DNA from 4 places in the Ensifer sp. SL37 genome. Region 1 is predicted to be linked to each of the others. Evidence: predicted binding sites of a transcription regulator. Region 1 holds the regulator's gene; each other region holds the start of a gene.
What was found. The regulator PhoB, encoded in region 1, activates phosphate uptake and scavenging genes when phosphate is short. The targets are predictions, from matches to a motif close to TGTCATNNANCTGTCAT.
Positions count from the first base shown of each region.

Region 2: a site for PhoB is predicted at 1,349-1,365, ahead of OVA00_RS13365 (PhoX family protein). Genes of this name have one in related genera too.
Region 3: a site for PhoB is predicted at 980-996, ahead of OVA00_RS36320 (putative 2-aminoethylphosphonate ABC transporter substrate-binding protein). Genes of this name have one in related genera too.
Region 4: a site for PhoB is predicted at 1,096-1,112, ahead of OVA00_RS28805 (LTA synthase family protein). Genes of this name have one in related genera too.

Region 1 covers NZ_JAPPRN010000006.1:955,005-957,205, reverse strand. Annotated here, with positions in the region: gene phoU (phosphate signaling complex protein PhoU) at 1-405, shown strand, start outside; gene phoB (phosphate regulon transcriptional regulator PhoB) at 608-1,291, shown strand; gene OVA00_RS16780 (GcrA family cell cycle regulator) at 1,361-1,882, opposite strand.
Region 2 covers NZ_JAPPRN010000006.1:260,418-262,618, reverse strand. Annotated here, with positions in the region: gene OVA00_RS13365 (PhoX family protein) at 1-1,273, opposite strand, end outside; gene OVA00_RS13360 (DUF2339 domain-containing protein) at 1,469-2,201, shown strand, end outside.
Region 3 covers NZ_JAPPRN010000007.1:855,140-857,340, forward strand. Annotated here, with positions in the region: gene phnY (phosphonoacetaldehyde dehydrogenase) at 1-690, shown strand, start outside; gene OVA00_RS36320 (putative 2-aminoethylphosphonate ABC transporter substrate-binding protein) at 1,053-2,075, shown strand; gene OVA00_RS36325 (putative 2-aminoethylphosphonate ABC transporter ATP-binding protein) at 2,162-2,201, shown strand, end outside.
Region 4 covers NZ_JAPPRN010000006.1:3,401,532-3,403,732, reverse strand. Annotated here, with positions in the region: gene OVA00_RS28810 (NAD+ synthase) at 1-878, opposite strand, end outside; gene OVA00_RS28805 (LTA synthase family protein) at 1,147-2,201, shown strand, end outside.

The DNA of each region.
Region 1 (2,201 bases):
AACACCGCCAAGCGCGTGATCGCGGTCGCCGGCTCCGGCATTCCGCGCAAGCTCGCCCGTGGCCTCGAGCATCTGGCAGAGCTCGCTCTCGTCCAGCTCAAGGAAGTGCTCGACGTCTACGCCTCGCGCTCGCCGGAAAAGGCCAACAGCATCCGCGAGCGTGACGAGGAGATCGACGCGATCTACACCTCGCTGTTCCGCGAGCTCTTGACCTACATGATGGAAGATCCGCGCAACATCACGCCCTGCACGCATCTTCTGTTCTGCGCCAAGAACATCGAGCGCATCGGCGACCACGCGACCAATATCGCTGAGACGATCTATTACATGGCGACGGGTGCTCAGCCGGAAGGCGAGCGTCCGAAGGATGACACCACGTCGACGCTGGGCTCGGTCAACGACTGAGCGCCAAGCGCGCCGTAAGCATGCATGCCCCTTGAAATCTGATCCGGTCGCGGCTTCGGTCGCGGCCCCGAATTCCTGTATCTGAAGCATGCGGTTTTCGCCCCGCCTTTGAAAACGGCGGATGTGCTCCAGATTTAGAGTGTCTGAGCGCCGGCCGGGCCGATGAGCCCAAAGGCCGCCCGCGGTAAGGAGACGTTACCTGATGTTGCCAAAAATCGCCGTAGTCGAAGACGAAGAGGCGCTGAGCGTTCTGCTGCGTTACAATCTGGAAGCCGAGGGCTTCGACGTCGATACGATCCTGCGGGGCGACGAGGCGGAGATCCGGCTTCAGGAGCGGCTGCCCGACCTGCTTATCCTCGACTGGATGCTGCCCGGTGTTTCCGGCATTGAACTTTGCCGTCGGCTGCGCCAGCGTCCGGAGACCGAACGTCTGCCGATCATCATGCTGACGGCGCGCGGCGAGGAAAGCGAGCGCGTCCGGGGTCTGGCGACGGGTGCCGACGACTACGTGGTCAAGCCCTTCTCGACGCCGGAGCTGATGGCGCGCGTCAAGGCGATGCTGCGCCGGGCAAAGCCCGAGGTGCTCTCGACGCTGCTTCGCTGCGGCGACATCGAACTCGACCGCGAGACCCACCGCGTTCATCGCCGCAGCCGCGAAGTGCGCCTCGGCCCGACCGAGTTCCGTCTTCTGGAGTTCCTCATGTCCTCGCCGGGCCGCGTCTTCTCTCGCTCGCAGCTTCTGGATGGCGTCTGGGGGCATGACATCTATGTCGACGAGCGCACCGTCGACGTGCATGTCGGTCGTCTGCGCAAGGCTCTGAACTTCTCGAACATGCCCGACGTCATCCGCACCGTTCGCGGCGCCGGCTATTCGCTCGAAAGCTGAGCGGTCTGAAAGTCGCCAACAAAAAAAGGGGCCGATCGGCCCCTTCCTTTATCAATGCGGTCCAGCTTCTTAGCGAGCCCTGCGGCGCTCCCCCGACGGCTGGTAGGCCAGCCGAGCATGGAAGGTGCAGTAAGGCGAGGCTTCCGGGGAATCGTTGCCGCAGAAGTGAAACTCTTCCTTCAGCGGGTCGCCGATCGGCCACTTGCAGGTGCGCTCGGTGAGCTGGGTCAGCTCGAGGCGGCGCGACATCGGCACGACAACGTCGGTGCGGGTGCTGAAATCCTGCTCGGCAACGAGATCGACTTCGATTTCTTCCTTGAGAACGACAGCGCCGGCCGCGCGTGCAACCGGGCGGGTCGAAACGCGCGAAGCGTAGTTCGGTGCGCGCGGTGCCGAAGTCGGGCGCTTCGGACGGGCTGCCGTCGTGGTGCTGCCGCCGGCCTTGGCGCGACCTGGCAGGCTCAGGCGGTGAACCTTGCCGATGACAGCGTTACGGCTGACGCCGCCGAGCTGCGCCGCGATCTGGCTTGCGCTCAGGCCCTCGGACCAAAGCTTCTTCAGTTTCTCCACCCGCTCGTCAGTCCAGTTCATTTCTGCACTCTCCGTTCTCAGCGTTGGGGATGGCAGAATCCCTCACCGCACCCCGGCTAAACCCCGGGGTTGCAAACGCGATAACTCTTTTGGTGACTAGGTCCGCCGCATGCGTCTAGTAATTGAATGTTAACGTACTGACCGCTGGACTCTGTGGCAAGAGTCCCAGGAATCAGGCCGAATCGATTTCGTAGTTTTCCCCAACTTGCTCGGCCAGCGTTGCATTTTTGCAAGCCCTCCCGGACGATTTTTCTGCTGCCAGGAATCGACCCTTCATGTTGCGCTGCAAGGCTTGGTTTTGTTGACATTGCAGCGCGAA
Region 2 (2,201 bases), 690 kb from region 1:
CGGAGCCGTCTTCGTCGAACTTGGCGACATAGAGCGTGCCCTCGTCGAAGAGGTCCATGTTGGCGGCGCGATCGTCAGGGTTGAAAGTGCCCTTGGTCACGAACTTGTAGACATAGTCGTAGCGCTCGTCGTCGCCGGAATAGAGCACGACGCGGCCGTCCTTGTTGACGATCGATTCGCAGCCTTCGTGCTTGAAACGGCCGAGGGCTGTGCGCTTCTTCGGCACTGACGTCGGATCAAGCGCGTCGACCTCGACGATCCAGCCGAAGCGATTGGCTTCGTTCGGCTCTTTGGAGACGTCGAAACGGTCGTAGAAGGACGCCCATTCATACTGGCCGCCCGGTGCGCCCAGCCGCTTCAGCTGCTTGTATTCCGGATGGTTCTCGGCAATCTCGCCGCCGAAATAGCCGTTGAAGTTTTCTTCGGCCATCATGTAGGTGCCCCAGGCGGTGACGCCGCCGGCGCAGTTGTTGAGCGTGCCGAACACCTTTTTTCCGGTCGGGTCGGACGGCGTCTTCAGGCGGTCGTGACCGGCGGCCGGGCCGGTGATCTGCATCTCGGTGTTGACGGTGATGCGACGGTTGTTCTTGCCGTCGAGAACCGGCTGCCACTTGCCGTCGACCTTGCGGATCTCGATGATCGTGCCGCCATGTGCGGCCATCTCGATGTCGACCAGCTCCTTGCTGTATTCGCCGAGAACGACCTTCTCTTCCTCGACTTCCTTGCCGTCCTTCGTCACCTTTTCCTTCACGACGCTGGCGAAGGCCGGGAACATCAGTTCGGCATTGGTGTATTCGTGGTTGACGACGAGCAGGCCGTGGTCGGCGCTGCCGTCGAGCGGGATGAAGCCAACATAGTCGTTGTTGTAGCCGAACAGCTTTTCCTGGGCAGCGGCCGTCTGGTTCTTCGGGTCGAACTCCGGGCTGTCGGCGAAGATCTTGTCGCCCCAGCGAAGCAGGACGTCGGCATCGTAACCTTCGGCCACATGGTGCTTTTCGTCGACGCCGGCTTCGATCTCGGTAAAGTCGAAGCGCGAACCCTCCTCGGCGCGTGCCTCTTCGGCGGTCAGGAGAGCGAGCGGGCTGACGGTGGTCGAGATCGCGGCAACTGCCAGCGAGCCGCCGATGAACGACCGGCGCGAGAAGCGGCGGTGGATGATGTCGCCCATCGTCGGATTGGCGGAACAGTTGTGGCCGACATCTTCCAGCTCTTCCCTGCGTTCCGTCAGCGTCTTGAATTCGGTCTCTTCCGTCTGGGCGAGATGCTTGTCCATGATCGGGTCTCCTGGTTGAACGATGGAAACCACCGCGCAAGGCAGCGGTGTTCATCCGCCTGTACCAGCTGCCCCATGACAGTTCTGCGACATTTCCGTGAAGAGATTACAGCGCTCGGCCGTCTATAGATTTGGCGCTTGCATAAAAGTCTGTATGGTTGCGCGCGCCGGCGATTGCGACTGCCAGGGGAAAGTATGTTCGAACTTATTGCTTTAGCTGCCTTTATTCTGGCCCTGTCCGCCTATCTCGGCAACCGAAGGACGACCGAGCGTCTTGGTGCCGAACTCGCCGCCCTCAAGGCGGAGGTCGTGGCGCTGAAGGCCGCTCCGGGGGGAGGCGCCCCGGCTGAAACGGCGACCGAGGCGTTTGCGGCTGCGGACGAGTTGTCGGCCATGTCGGAGACGCCGGAGCCAGAGACGCTGGACGATGCCGCTGCCGCCTTCTCGGCCAGTGCGCGCGAGGGCGCGCGGATTTTCGGCGATGCGGAAGGAGCCGCGGCCAAAATCGAGGGCGAGGAGACGATCGCTGCCAGCACGGAAGCACCGCAGCCGGTCGCAACCGTACCCCGTCAGACCGAAAGCCTGGAAAGTCGCCTCGGCGCCCGTTGGGCCGTCTGGGTTGGCGGCATCGCGTTGGCGCTCGGCGGCGTCTTCATGGTCAAGTATTCAATCGATGCCGGGCTGTTGAGCCCGGCGGTTCGCCTGACGCTTGCTGCCTTGTTCGGCCTCCTGCTGATGGCGGCAGGCGAGGTCATCCGTCGGCGCGCGGTGCCCGTGATCGCCAACGAATTCCAGAACGCCATGATCCCCGGCATCCTGACGGCGGCCGGTGCCGTCACCCTCTTCGGGGTCGCCTATGCCGCCTATGGCATCTACGACTATATCGGCACGGGCACGGCCTTCGTTCTCCTGGCGGCGATTTCGCTCG
Region 3 (2,201 bases), on a different contig from region 1:
GGCGGCAACGACCCGCTGATCATCCTCAACGATCTGTCGGACGACGATCTCGCAAGAGCCGCGGATCTGGCCGTTGCCGGCGCGACGAAGAACTCCGGCCAGCGTTGCACCGCTGTGAAACGCATCCTCTGCCAGGAGAGCGTTGCCGACCGCTTCGTGCCGCTGGTGCTCGAGCGAGCGAAAAAGCTGAGGTTCGGCGATCCGATGGACCGGGCGACGGACCTTGGCACGGTCGTCCATGCCAAGGCGGCGGAAGTCTTCGAGCGGCGGGTGCACCGGGCAGCGGAAGAAGGGGCGGAGATCCTCTACGATCCCGGCCGTAAGGGCGCCCTCTTGCCGCCAATCGTTGTCGACCGCGTTAAGCATTCGAGCGAACTGGTGATGGAAGAAACCTTCGCGCCGATCATACCGATCGTGCGCGCGCCCGATGATGACGACGCGCTGATCGCGCTCTCGAACTCAACCGCCTTCGGCCTTTCTTCCGGCGTCTGCACCAATGACTTCCGGCGAATGCAGAAATACATCGCCGGGCTGAAGGTCGGCACGGTCAACATCTGGGAAGTGCCGGGTTACCGGATCGAGATGAGCCCCTTCGGCGGCATCAAGGATTCCGGCAACGGCTACAAGGAAGGCGTCATCGAGGCGATGAAGAGCTTTACCAACGTCAAGACATTCTCCTTGCCATGGTGATCTCAAGCGTTTCCCCCGCTGATTCACCCCTCTGGGAGCCGCCATGGCGGCTCCCTTTTTATTTGCTCCCGCAGCGTCGCGGGGCTCTGCGCGACGCGCAATCTTAGATCTGCTCCTTCATCCGGCAGATTGTGCGAAATCGTATCGAAACCTGCCCCCGCCTTGGTCAAGCGCGGTTTCCATGCCCAGTTCTGCGGCAGAACATCCATAGTTTTTTTCTTCTAATCGATAAGAATAATAAATTTTACTTACAGGAAACCGCTGCGCAGAATGTTTCCCGAAGCCGATCACAACAGGGCAACGACAAGATTGTCCGCCGCGCTTCCCCGGTTTTACCAGGACCTCAGAGGAGAACTTCAATCATGAACAGACGCATGTTCTTTGTGCTTGCCGGCGCCGTTTCCGCTGTGCTTCCTGCCATCGCTGCCGCTGAAACACAGCTCACCGTCTACACCGCCGTCGAAGCCGTCGACCTCGACCGCTACAAGGCGACCTTCGAAAAGGCCCACCCGGACATCAAGATCAACTGGGTGCGCGATTCCACAGGCGTCATGACCGCCAAGCTGCTTGCAGAAAAAGACAATCCGCAGGCCGATGTCGTCTGGGGGCTCGCTGCAACCTCGCTGCTTCTCTTGAAGACCGAAGGCATGCTGGAACCTTACCAGCCCAAGGGCGTCGAGACGCTCGACCCGAAATTCGTCGATAAGGACACGCCGCCGAGCTGGGTCGGCATGGACGCCTATGTCGCGGCTCTTTGCTACAACACGGTCGAGGGCGAAAAGCTCGGCCTCAAGCCGCCGACGAGCTGGAAAGACCTGACGAACCCCGAATACAAGGGCCACGTGGTGATGCCGAACCCGGCATCCTCGGGCACCGGTTTCCTCGACGTCTCCGGCTGGATGCAGATGTGGGGCGAGGAGAAGGCCTGGGACTACATGGACAAGCTCCACGAGAACATCTCCGCCTACACCCATTCCGGCTCCAAGCCGTGCAAGATGGCAGGCGCCGGTGAAGCCGTCATCGGCGTGTCCTTCGAGTTTCCGGGCGCCAAGGCCAAGAGTGCCGGTGCACCGATCGACATCATCTTCCCCGCCGAGGGTTCGGGCTGGGAGGCCGAGGCAACCGCAATCATCGCTGGCACGGCAAACCTCGAAGCCGCAAAGACGCTCGTCGACTGGTCGGTCACCAAGGAAGCGAACGAAATGTACAATGCCGGCTATGCCGTCGTTGCCTATCCGGGCGTCGCCAAGCAGGTCGAGCACCTGCCCGACGACATCGCTTCCCGGATGATCGTCAACGACTTCGAGTGGGCTGCAAACAACCGCTCTGACATCCTCAAGGAATGGCAGAAGCGTTACGACGCCAAGTCTGAACCGAAGAGCTGAGCCTGATCGGCCGGGCGCAGCGCCTTTGCGCTGCGCCCGATCGCATTTCTCGGAAAGAAAATCCCTCAAGCCAGCGGAGCTTGCAGATGAGGCATGCCCTGTCGATCGAACCGACGCCCACCAGCC
Region 4 (2,201 bases), 2.4 Mb from region 1:
TTGAAGCCGTTCTTGTTCACATAATCGCGGAAGCCGAGCATGCAGGCGCGGTAATCCGCCTCCTCCCGCTCCGGCAGGCGCGACTTCAGGCCGTGCTCGCAATGCCAGCCGCTCTCGCCCTTCTTCCACTCCACGATCGAGATCGCCTCTTCGAACTGGCTCATCTGGAAGGCGAGCGACTTGTCGGTGTTGAAGGCGAAGCTGGCGCCGTCGAAGACCAGTTCGTCCTGGCCGCCGAGCTGGTTGGCATAGATCATCGGCAGGCCGGTCTCGATCACCTGCTTCAGCACGACCTGATGGCGCACGTCGACCTTGCCGCGATAATAGGGCGAACCATTCGGCGACAGCAGGATTTCAGCACCGCTTTCGGCCAGCGTCTCGCAGACGCCGAGATCGCCCCAGATGTCCTCGCAGATCGGAATACCGATGCGCACACCGCGGAAATTGACCGGTCCCGGCATCTCGCCCGGATCGAAGACGCGCTTCTCGTCGAACTCGCCATAGTTCGGCAGATCGACCTTGTCGCGGATCGCGATCACCTTGCCATCGTCGAGCACTGCCACGGCGTTATGTCGGCCGGTCTTCGACAGGCGCGGGAAGCCGATGATGACGCCCGGGCCGCCATCGGCCGTTTCGGCGGCCAGCTTTTCGACGGCCTGGAGGCAGGCCTTGAGAAAGGCCGGCTTCAGAACAAGGTCTTCCGGCGGATAGCCCGAAATGAACAGCTCCGTCAAAAGCAGGAGATCGGCGCCCTGTCGCGCCGCATCGGCGCGCGCCTCACGCGCCTTGGCCAGGTTTCCGGCGATGTCGCCCACGGTCGGATTGAGCTGGGCAACGGCGATACGAAGGAGCGAGGGGGCGTTTTTATGGGCGGTCATGAGCGGGCCTGTCGGTCTGTCCTGAACGATTGCATCTGACTTTCGCAATGTTCTTTAGCGCAATCTGCGGAAAAATACCCACAGCCAATCGCAGCCACGCGAAAAAAACCGAAAACTTCTGTTTTTCCCGGTCCTTATACTGGGCCGTTCGTGCGGCTTCACGCCACGAAAAGCCACCCTCCATTCCCGTTAAGAAACCATTCATCCCCTGTTCAAAATGACGGGCGTATGACAGTTACACGACGCATTTATGAAATTGGAGAATATGTTGGCCAGTATCGATTCCGCTGTCGCGCGAGGCTCACGTGTCTATGCCGACCGACCCGGCTTCGCCGCACGGCACGCCAAGACGCTCGCTTCCACGCGCAGCGCCCTGTTCTCCCTGTTCGTTGCAACTGCCCTTGTCTTCGCCGTTGAACTGATCGTCCGTCAGTCGCCGACCGACACCCTTTCCTATGTCCTCGACCCGACGCGCCCGGCGCTGACGACCATCGGCATATTCTTTCTCATTCTGCTCGCTGTCGACGGTATTTTCGGCCGCGAGCACAAGTCCGCCGTGGTGATCGCGCCGCTGGCACTTCTGCCGGCCGTCATCTGCCAGCAGAAGCAGGTGTTCCTGTCCGATCCGCTCTATCCGACCGACTTCCTGTTCGGCCGCCAGATCATGGAGCTGATGCCCGTGCTGGTAAAGGACCGTCCGTGGACGGCGCTCGGCATCGCCGTCGGCCTGGTTGCCACCGTCGTCGCCATCGCCCTCCTGTTGCGCTTTGCCTGGCGGACCTTCCCGAAGCTGACGACCCGCGAGCGTGTCGCCCGCCTCGCCTTCGCGCTGCCGCTGCTCGTCGCCTTCTGGAACATCATGGATTACAACCAGTTCTCCTGGATCCGTGATCGCCTGAAGGTCATCCCGATCATGTGGGACCAGACCGAGAACTATAAGCACAACGGCTTTGCGCTCGCCTTTGCGATCAACCTGCCGATGGCCAATGTCAGCGCGCCCGCCGGCTACATGGCCGACGCGATCGACCGCATTCCGGTGAAGCCGCTTCCCGCCGGCACCTCGCACCGCGGCAAGCCCGACGTCATCGTGCTGATGAGCGAATCCTTCTGGGATCCGACCCGCCTGCCGAACGTCAAGCTGTCGCCCGACCCGATGCCGACGATCCGCGAAATGCAGTCGGGCAACGTCTTCTCGCCGGAGTTCGGCGGCATGACCGCCAACGTCGAGTTCGAGGCGCTGACCGGCTTCTCCAACGCGTTCCTGCCCTATGGCAGCATCCCGTACCAGCAGTACATCCGCAATCCGATCCCGTCGCTTGCCAC